Regions from separate parts of the Arthrobacter sp. FW306-06-A genome, predicted to be linked through region 2. Evidence: riboswitches for the same ligand, from Rfam matches in the RefSeq annotation. Region 2 holds a riboswitch; each other region holds the start of a gene.

Region 1 (3,265 bases), 170 kb from region 2:
CCGCAGCGAACTTGGACCCGAACTCGCCAAAGGAGAGGTGCTGGGCCTTCTTCTCCACCAGGCCGAAGCTCGCGATATCCCAGAAAGCAGTGGAGCCGCCAACGCCAAGGACAACCTCGTAGCCTTCCGGGGCGCGGAAGAACTGGCTCAGCCCTTCACGGACGGACCCCACCAGGTTCTTGACCGGGGCTTGGCGGTGAGAGGTGCCGAGGATGGTTTTGGACGCTGCGGCGAGGGCATCGATCTGTTCCTGCCGGACCTTTGACGGACCGGCACCGAACCGTCCGTCCTTGGGCAGGAGGTCGGCGGGAATCGTGATGCTGGTGTCGCTCACAGGTGCTCCAATTTCGGCGGGGACGAACGCTTTGGTCCGCACGGGCGGGTTGTGGTGGCCGGCAGCCGGGCGGCGGCTGTGCCATAGGCCTTTCCCATTCTGCCTGAACAGCGGCGGTGGGCGGCAACCGGCAGCGGCAAAGTCCAGACACTGAGACAACGCGGCGGGCGTGCAAGTGTCCCGCCTGTGCAACCCTTCCGCGTGCACCTGTTGCGGCTCCCCTTGGGGCCGCAGCTATTCGGACAAAGTCAAAATAGGCTAAGCTTTCCCCCGGACTACCTCGCGGGAAGAGGCGATACGGTGGGACAACGCAAGGTACTGCGCTCGAGGAGCTGAGCTGGATGACGGATCTGATCGACACTACGGAGATGTACCTCAGGACCATCCTGGAGCTTGAGGAAGAAAACATCGTTGCCCTCCGGGCCCGTATTGCCGAGCGCTTGCGCCACTCCGGCCCCACCGTCTCCCAGACCATCGGCAGGATGGAGCGCGATGGACTCGTTGTTGTCTCTGGTGACAGGCATTTGGAGCTCACTGACACCGGGCGCAAGCGCGCCACGGAGGTGATGCGCAAGCACCGGCTGGCCGAACGCCTGCTGGCGGACGTCATCGGGCTGGACTGGGCCTACGTCCACGATGAAGCCTGCCGCTGGGAACATGTGATGAGTGAGCGGGTGGAGCGCCGCATCTACGAGATACTGGACCACCCCACCGAATCCCCGTACGGCAACCCCATCCCGGGCCTTGCCGCGCTGGGCGGCCGGCCGGCCCCCGGCTTCGGTGACGGCGCCATCAGCCTGGTGGAGGCGATGAAGAGCTACGTGCCTGCTTCCGGCGTGACCATCAGCCGCCTCGCGGAGCCGATCCAGGTGGAGCCGGAGCTGCTGTCGCAGTTGGACGAAGGCGGAATCCGGCCCGGCGCTGCAGTGGCCCTGGAGCGCGTGGGCGACTACATCTCGGTGCGGGTGGCCGGGATTGAAGGAGCGCTGGAGCTTCCGCCGGAGGTTGCCGCACACGTCTTTGTGGCCGTCAAGCAGGGCTGAAGCGAAACTTCCATACCCCGGACCTGCCCTTCCAGCCAAAGATAACGGAATTGTTACCTAGGGTCTTAAGCCCCTATAGTAGAACCAGTCGTTTGAAACTTAAGCGTTACCTGATCCGGAGCCGAGCTCTGCCAGCGGATCGGGTGCACGAGTCGTTACTGGCAGAGGCGGGGGAACCACAAGCGGCAGCGGGGGACTGCCTTGGGGTGAAGTCCGTCAGCAGCAAGCCTCTCCAGTGAAGGATTCTTCCGGGAATACCCCTGCGCAGAAGCTTGCCCTTGGCGGGCCGGGTCTTTGATCTCTCTGACCCGAATCCGACAGCTAACTCCGCAGGCTTTTCCAGAGAGGAACCCTTCTTGACCATGCAAACCCCCCGGGGACGCCGCCGTGCTGCCGGCCCCCCTTCGGCGCCGCGGGTTGTCGAAGTTGTCGCAGCGGAGCGCCCCCGCGACCTCCATCGCGACGCCCGCCGCCGCCGGGGTCCGTTCCGCCAGATGACGGAGTTTGCCGCTGCCAGCGGCATCGGCCAGAAGGCCGGCATTGCCCTGGCAGCCACCGGCCTGGTGCTGACCGTGACCGTGCCCGCCACAAGTCCCGTTATGGCCACTGATGCCGCCGGCAGCGCCCCGCTTGCAGCCTCCTCTGTCACGCCGCAGCCCGAGATCTCGGCCGACATCGGTGCCCAGATCGACTTCAGCCGGTCCGCCGTGGTGACCCAGGCGGACCCGGACGGGAAGCTAAAGCAACTGCTGAGTGCCCAGTCGGCCGGCTCCGTGACGCGTGCCGCGTCAGCCGGCACCCTGGCCGCACCGCTGGCATCCCTTGCCACCGCTTCCCCCTTCGGTTACCGGGTCAGCCCGATTACTGGAGGCTCGGGCGACTTCCACCGGGGCCAGGACTTCGTGGCGCAGTGTGGGACATCCGTCCTGGCGGCCGCCACGGGTACCGTGACCTTCGCGGGCTGGCATCAGTTCGGCGGCGGAAACCGAGTGGTCATCGACCACGGGAACGGGCTGGAAACCACCTACAACCACCTGTCGTCCTTCAATGTGAAGGTGGGCCAGACCGTCTCCCGCGGGGATGTGGTGGCGCTGAGCGGCACCACTGGTGCGTCCACCGGCTGCCACCTGCACTTCGAAGTCCAGGTCAATGGCGAAGTGGTCGATCCCATGGGCTGGTTGTAACCGAATGATTGCGCACTCTCAGATCGCCGTGACTAGCCGTGACCTGAATGTGACATTGAAACAAAACTGTTGTACCGTCTAACTCGCGTCAACTTTTCCGAAGTTGACGCTCTTGAGTGGATTGCCTAACTCTGCCACCGCTCAAGGTCCGTTCGCATTTCATCGTCTGGCAGGGGCGGGGGAACCAATTTCGGCCTTCATTCAGAAGGCCTTGGGGTTAAGTCACAAGCTTCCCAGGAAGCAGCGTGGCCGGGTGACTCCCATCCGAATCCGACAGCTCACCTCGCAGGCATTGGGAGAGGCTACCTTCGTGTCTTCACGCCATAATTCTGCGCGCCACCGTGCGCAAACGGTTCGCACCAACCCCTTGGATGCCGTTTCCAAGGCCGTGAGTGCAAATGCCGGGACCGTAGGCCGCCAGGCTGCCGTTGTGGCAGCCGCCTCGGGCCTGATCCTGAGCATGGGCCTGCCGGCCACTGCTGCTGATACCACTGCCGGTGTCTCAGCTTCCACTGAGTCCGGTTCGGCCCAAACGGCCCTCGCAGTCACCGCTGCCCCCACCGCCACGGTTTCCTTTGAACGTCCCGTGGTCAAAACCACCGCTGCTCCCAAGGTGCAGCCGGTGCGTACCCAGTCCACCGACACGGCCACCGCTGCTGCTGCTGCCGGCCAGGACGCCGCGCCGGCCGCCAAGACCGCCCAGA
Region 2 (3,265 bases):
GCTGCCCCTGAAGGCCTGGCCCGGCTGGAAGAGGAACTCTCGGGCGCGAACGTGCACATCGTCCTGGCCTCCATCGACGAGAAGCTCAACGAGAAGTCCTACATCGTTCCCGGCCTGGGCGACGCCGGCGACCGGCTCTACGGCATCGCAGGGTAGTTTTTACCCTTTTTCAATCGGTGTCCCGCCGCTAGCCTGTGCGGATGGACTGGAAACTCGAACTTGTCTTTGTCCCTGTATCCGACGTTGACCGCGCCAAGGACTTCTATGTCAACAAGGTGGGCTTCAACGCGGACTACGACGAGCGGCCGTCGGACCACGTTCGCTTTGTACAGCTGACGCCGCCCGGCTCTGCCTGCTCCATCTGCATGGGCGAGGGGCTTTTGGACGCCCCTCCCGGCACGGGAACCACCCTCCAGATGGTGGTCGACGACATCCAAAAGGCGCATGACCACCTGAAGAACAATGGTGTGGACGTCAGTGACATCGAAGTGCTGCCTTGGGGCCACTTCGTGTACTTCGCCGACCCGGACGGCAATAAGTGGGCCGTCCAGTACATCCCTTGGCGGAATGCCGGGCAGGATGCAGCTCAGGCCGGCAGTATGCCCAGCAACGCTTAAAGCAGGCTGCGGGCCGCATCGTGATGATGCGGCCCGCGGTCTGTCGCTGGAATCCCCGGCGTTACCCCGTGGCCAAGGCGTACGACGGCGGGTGGCGGGACACGCCGTCGGCTGTCCTTGGAGCCGGGAGGTTCAGCTGAGGTTTCCCTTTGCGGCGCTATGCCAGGGAGAGGTGCCTAGTACCAGTTGTGCGCCAGGTGGAAGTTCAGCGCACCGCACGGAGACTGGTAGCTCTTCTTGATGTAATCCAGGCCCCAGTTGATCTGCGTGCGGTAGTTGGTCAGGTAGTCGGCGCCGGCGCTGGCCATCTTCTCTGCAGGCAGGGACTGGACGATGCCGTAGGCGCCGCTGCTGGGATTCGTGGCCGTGGTGGTCCAGTCGGACTCCTTGGTCCACAGCGTCTGCAGGCACTGCATCTGGTCAGGTCCCCAGCCAAAGGTTGCCAGCTGGCCGGCAGCATAAGCCTGGGCACCGGCGGGATCATTCACCGCGACGACGGGTGCCGGCGCAGGTGCAGGAGCGGGTGCCGGAGCCGGGGCAGGTGCCGGGGCTTCCGCTGCGGGGGCCGCCGGTGCAGGCGCGGGGGCTGGTTCCGCTGCCTGGGGGGCTACGCTGATTGCCGCCGGAACGGACACTGCCGGGTTGGAGCGGATTTCGCTCTTCTCGATGCTCATTTGGGCATCGGCCGCTGCCGTGGAAGAGTTTGATTCGGTGGATGACACCGGGGTCATGCTGCTGGTTGCCTGGCCTGCCGCGCCTACCCCCACGAGCACCGCGCAGGATGCCGCAAGGATCCCGGCACGCACGCCCAGGCTGGTCTTCTTTGCTGGTTTCTTGGCCGGTCCCTGCTGTGCCAGATGTTTACCCTTGGCATGCAGGCATGCTTCTGCCGTGTTTTTGGACATGATTGATCGCCTCTCACACCTGCGGAGTTAGCTGTCGGGTTCGGATGAGGGCATCCGGCCGCACGGAAAGATCACGTGCGTGCTTAACCCCAAGGGCGTTCATCGCCCGGGACGGTGGGTCCCCCGCCTCTGCCGTTGCTCAATCGGAATCCGGGGAAGCGGCAGAGCTTGGCGTCAACCCGGGATATGCGGCCCGAACGGGAGCCGCACCCAATCGACGGTACAGGAAAAGCGAAGCAAAGTCACATTTAGGTAACGGAAGTCACGGCCTTCAGCGCGCCGGTTTGCTTCTGGCCTGCGGTTCAATCGTTACGTTCAGGACACCAGACCGTGTTGTTACCGTGCCAGGAGGTAGATAGTGGCGCCGCCGATGCTCTGCGCACTGAAGTTCTGCGAAACCCACTCGGCGATCCGGCCGGCGGCATCCGAACCGGAGCTGGACGGCATGGCCCCGCCGGCAATGAAGTAGTGGATTTTTCCCTGCGCGACGAGGTCTTGGAACTGCGCCAGGGTGGGGGAGGGGTCGGTGCCGTTGAAGCCGCCCACGGCCATCACCGGCAGTTCCGTGGCGAGCTGGTACCCGGCGGCATTGTTGGAGCCCACTACCGCTGCTGCCCAGGTGTAATTGGTTGCACCGTCTTTGAGCGCGGCCACAAGATCCGCTGATGGAGTAGGTGCGCCGAGGAGGCCACCGAGTCCGCCGCCGGGCCTGCCCCCGAAGTTAGCGCCGCCAGGGTTTGTTCCGGCCGGGGCGGCCTGCTGCTGGGAACCCTGCTGCTGGAAGCCCTGCCCCGTGGGACCCTGGCCCGTGACGCCCTGTCCGGTACCGCGGCCCGAAGGGCTCCGGCCGGTCGAACTGAAGCCTCCCGGTCCGCGGCCGCCGGCGCCTAAGCCCGAGGCTGGCCCCGCACTGACGATCGCCCCGCTGTGTGCCGTAGCCGCGGTGGTGACGGAGTAGGCCAGCGGACCGGCGAGCGACGCAGCGATGGCGAGGGCCGCCGTCGTCCGCTGCATGGAAGCCAAGCGCAGGAACTTGCCCAGCCCAATGCCTGCTGCGGCTGCCAAACTTCCGCCGAGCACCAGCCAGCGCAGCCAAGGGCCGTAGGCGGACGTGGTTCCCAGCAGGTAGAAGGCCGTAAGCGATGCCACGGCCACTGCTGAAGCGAGGAAGATGCGGGCAGCCGCTTGCCTGCGGCGCTGCCACAGGAGAACGCTGCCCAGCCCTGCCATTCCGGCGATTCCCGGTGCCAGTGCCACCGCGTAGTAGGGGTGGATGATGCCGGCCATGAAGCTGAACACCAGGCCCGTTACCAGGATCCACGAGCCCCAGATGATGACGGAAGCGCGGACAACATCTGTTCGCGGTGCCCGCCGCCCCACCCACAGCAGCCCCGCCGCAAGGATGAGTGCGGACGGCAGCAGCCATGCGATCTGGCCGCCGAACTCGCTGTTGAACATCCGGAACAGGCCCGGAACGCCCCAGCCGTTGCCGCCGCCCACACTGCCCGTTTCGTCGCCCGTGAGCCGGCCCAGGCCGTTGTAGCCCAACGTCAGCTCCAGGATGGAGTTGTTCTGGGATCCGCCAATGTAGGGCCGCATGTTCGCCGGCGTCAGCTCGACGGCCAGCAGCCACCAGCCGGCAGAAACCACCATCGCTGCTCCCGCTGCTGCCAGACGGATCAACCGCCGCCGGGTGCCGCCCGGAGCTGCCACCATGTAGGCGAGGGCGAACCCGGGAACCAC
Region 3 (3,265 bases), on a different contig from region 2:
CGCGGGCCTGATCAGCCTCACCGACACCATCAAACCGGGCTCGGCTGCCGCGATCGGCAGGTTGAAGGAACTCGGACTGCGTCCGATCCTGCTGACCGGCGACAACGCCTCCGCGGCGCTGGCCGTTGCCGCGAAGGTGGGCATCCCGGCCGCGGATGTGCTGGCAGGGGTCCTGCCCGAAGGCAAGGTCGAGGCCGTGCGCCGGCTGCAGAAATCCGGCGCGACCGTGGCGATGGCAGGGGATGGCGTTAATGACGCCGCGGCCCTGGCCCAGGCTGACCTGGGCATCGCCATGGGCAGCGGGACCGACGTGGCCATCGCCGCCGCAGACCTGACGGTCATGGGAAGCGATCTGGGGCAGGTCGCGGAAGCCATCGGGCTGTCCCGAAAGACGTTGGCCACGATCAAGACGAACCTGTTCTGGGCGTTCTTCTACAACGCCGTGGGCATCCCGGTCGCCGCGCTGGGCCTGCTGAACCCGATGATCGCCGGCGCCGCGATGGCCGCCAGCTCGGTCCTGGTGGTGACCAACTCGCTGCGGTTGCGCCGCTTCGGACGGACGCAATGAGGTGAAACGCCGCCCACCTGCGGCAGACATGCTGAAGGCCGGTGATGCACAGCCCCCAAGGCAGCACATCACCGGCCTTCAGTAGTTTATTTACCCGCGCGGACGAACGTGACGGCGCCCTTGGAGGCCATCCAGGTCAGCGGGCGGTCTGAGTTTCCGCAACCAGGAACAGCTGACGGATCATAGCCGGAATCCTCGTGTCTCGTTAAATGTAGGCCGAGGGATTGACGGTGGCACCGTTGACTACGACTTCGAAATGAAGATGGCAACCAGTTGACGCCCCGGTCGTACCAACGCCCGCAATCTCTTGGCCCTGCGTTACTGGTTGCCCGATAGAAACACCGATGCTGGCCAAGTGGTTGTATGTGGTCTTCATCCCGTTGCCATGATCCACAACGATCCGGTTGCCACCGCCATATGGGCTCCAGCCCGCCTCGACGACTTTCCCTGAGCCCGCAGCGAACACCGGAGTCGAGCATGCTCCTGTCAGGTCGACGCCAGTGTGCAGTTCGCCGGCAGCTCCGGTGATGGGGCTGACACGGAATCCGTAGGGGGAGCTCACATTCATGGCGGCCAGTGGTGCCCTCAGGCCGCTGGACTGCTCAGTGGGGGCCACCGCATCCGGTGCCACTGGGGTCGATCCTGAAACCGTTCCGGCAGCCTCCACGGGCGACGCCGGTTCAGGAGCCGGCTGGGAGGTCACTGCGGGGCTGTCAAAGGTCAGGATGGCGGTCGGCACTGCGGTAACGGCAGCCTCAACGGCAGGAACTGTGGACGCGGCGGTCCGGTCCGGGGCTCCGGCGCGGCCACCCGGGTCGGCCTGCGCAGCCGAAAGGGCCGTCAGGGCGATCATTCCCGTGACGGCAGCTGTAACGCCCCACTGTTGGCTCCGCAGCAGAATGGCAGCGTCACGCATAAGGGGGCGGCGTGGCCTGGGAGCAGGAAGGGCACGGCGACGGCCGTGTTTGGGCTGGGCAGACAAGATAGTGGTCCTCTCGGCGCCGGCGAAGTTAGCTGTCGGATTCGGACGAGTGGACTGTCCGGCTGCTGGAGGACGCGCGGCAGCGCAGCCGCCAAGTAGCTTCGCCCCAAGGCGCGCTCCGCGCGCGCCGTAAGTGGATCCTCCGCCCCCGCCTTGAGAAATTCATAGTTATAGGCCGCCGGCGGGGTTTGGCGTAGCGGGCAACACATACCCGCCAGGGGTATGCCTCCCTAGAGTAGCGAACCGTTCGCATAAGTTACAAATCCGTTATTCACTCCACTCGCGGCTGCCTGACCCAAGCAGCGCGCATTGCCCGCACGGTGGCGGGCGGACATCGTGATCGGGCGATCCGGTGGTTACGGGCACTGACCCGGCCGGATCGCGCAACCGATTGGCTGCCCCGCCGTACGCTGGCGCGCATAGAGACCAACCTGTTTTGGGCGTTCTTCTCTAACGCCGTCGGCATCCCGGTCGCCGCGCTGGGCCTGCGCAACCCGATGATCGCCGGCGCTGCGATGGCCGCCAGCTCGGTCCTGGTGGCTACCAACCATGTGCGGTCGCGCCGCTTTGGACCGCCGTTACGGGATGAATCTGCGTCCAACCGGGGCAGAAGTGCTGAAGGGCCGGTGATGCACAGCCCCCAAGGCAGTGCATCACCGGCCCTTCAGTGGCTTACTTACCGGCGCGGACGAACGTGACGCTGCCCTTGGAGGTCATCCAGGTCAGCGGGTGCACTGCGGTTTCGTTCTTCCCGTTCAGGCCCGAGCTGAGGACCTGGCCGTTGCCGACGTAGATTCCTACGTGGCCGGGCTGCATGACCATGTCGCCGGGCTGCGGGTCGGTGACCACGGTGCCGTAGTTCATGAACTGCATGGGACCCAGGTCCCCGACACGGATACCGGCAGCGTTGAGGGCGTTTTCGACCAGTCGGGTGCAGTCCTGGATCATGCCGATCTGGGCGTAGGCGGAGGAAACCATGATGGCGTTGATACCGCCGGCCACGGGCGCGGCTACAGGAGCGGCAGCAGCAGGGGCAACCGTCACCCGCGCCTTCACGGGCGCAGCCGCTGCAGCCACCACGGGTGCGGCGGACGCCTTGGGCGCCTCGACGGCGGCTGGCTTGGGTGCTTCCACCACCGGCGCCGGGGTGGTCTCCACCGCGGGGCGCTCGAAGGAAATCCGGACCGTTGCGTCCGCACTGAGCGGGGCCTGGACCTGGCTGGCGACTTCCAGTGCCTGAGCCGGCTCCGCCTCACGCTGGGCCGGGGCATCGGCTGCCTGGGCGGCAATGCCACTGGTCAGGACAAGGCCGGACGCCGCGGCGATAACGGCCGCCTGCCGGCCGGCGGCACCGGCGTTTCCGGCGACCGATTTGGACAACACCGCAAGGGCGCTGGTCTGGACAGGGACCGCGCGGTGGCGGCCGTGAGCTTTGCGCATGGGCATGAAAGGGCCTCTCCCACTGCCTGCGAGGTTAGCTGTCGGATTCGGATGGGAGACACCCGGCCGGACCGGCGCCAAAAGCACCAGGCACGGCTTCACCCCAAGACCTGCCCGCAGCAGGCCACTGTTGGTTTCCCCGTCTCTGCCGGACGAAAGTTGCGAACGGATCCCGGGCAGCGGCAGAGTTAGGCAAGTCCGCTCGGGAGTGCCGCATTCGGAGAAACCGGCACGGCTTCGACCGTACTTCACGCAGGCCTCATTTGTCACATTTG

Evidence for each region. Region 2 has a riboswitch for cyclic di-AMP ahead of LFT49_RS03950 (hypothetical protein). Riboswitches for the same ligand answer to the same signal wherever they lie in the genome.
Region 1: linked by a shared signal. The riboswitch ahead of LFT49_RS04645 (M23 family metallopeptidase) and the one ahead of LFT49_RS03950 (hypothetical protein) in region 2 are both predicted to bind cyclic di-AMP.
Region 3: linked by a shared signal. The riboswitch ahead of LFT49_RS22655 (M23 family metallopeptidase) and the one ahead of LFT49_RS03950 (hypothetical protein) in region 2 are both predicted to bind cyclic di-AMP.

Annotation. Positions count from the first base shown of each region.
Region 1 covers NZ_CP084552.1:967,397-970,661, forward strand. The annotation lists gene serC (phosphoserine transaminase) at 1-334, opposite strand, end outside; gene LFT49_RS04640 (metal-dependent transcriptional regulator) at 676-1,377, shown strand; cyclic di-AMP (ydaO/yuaA leader) riboswitch at 1,518-1,729, shown strand; gene LFT49_RS04645 (M23 family metallopeptidase) at 1,740-2,561, shown strand; cyclic di-AMP (ydaO/yuaA leader) riboswitch at 2,690-2,867, shown strand; gene LFT49_RS04650 (C40 family peptidase) at 2,929-3,265, shown strand, end outside.
Region 2 covers NZ_CP084552.1:798,193-801,457, forward strand. The annotation lists gene upp (uracil phosphoribosyltransferase) at 1-156, shown strand, start outside; gene LFT49_RS03945 (glyoxalase superfamily protein) at 201-617, shown strand; gene LFT49_RS03950 (hypothetical protein) at 794-1,522, opposite strand; cyclic di-AMP (ydaO/yuaA leader) riboswitch at 1,528-1,688, opposite strand; gene LFT49_RS03955 (ArnT family glycosyltransferase) at 1,859-3,265, opposite strand, start outside.
Region 3 covers NZ_CP084553.1:73,374-76,638, reverse strand. The annotation lists gene LFT49_RS21505 (heavy metal translocating P-type ATPase) at 1-568, shown strand, start outside; gene LFT49_RS22655 (M23 family metallopeptidase) at 774-1,421, opposite strand; cyclic di-AMP (ydaO/yuaA leader) riboswitch at 1,556-1,720, opposite strand; gene LFT49_RS21495 (NlpC/P60 family protein) at 2,223-2,996, opposite strand; cyclic di-AMP (ydaO/yuaA leader) riboswitch at 3,004-3,185, opposite strand.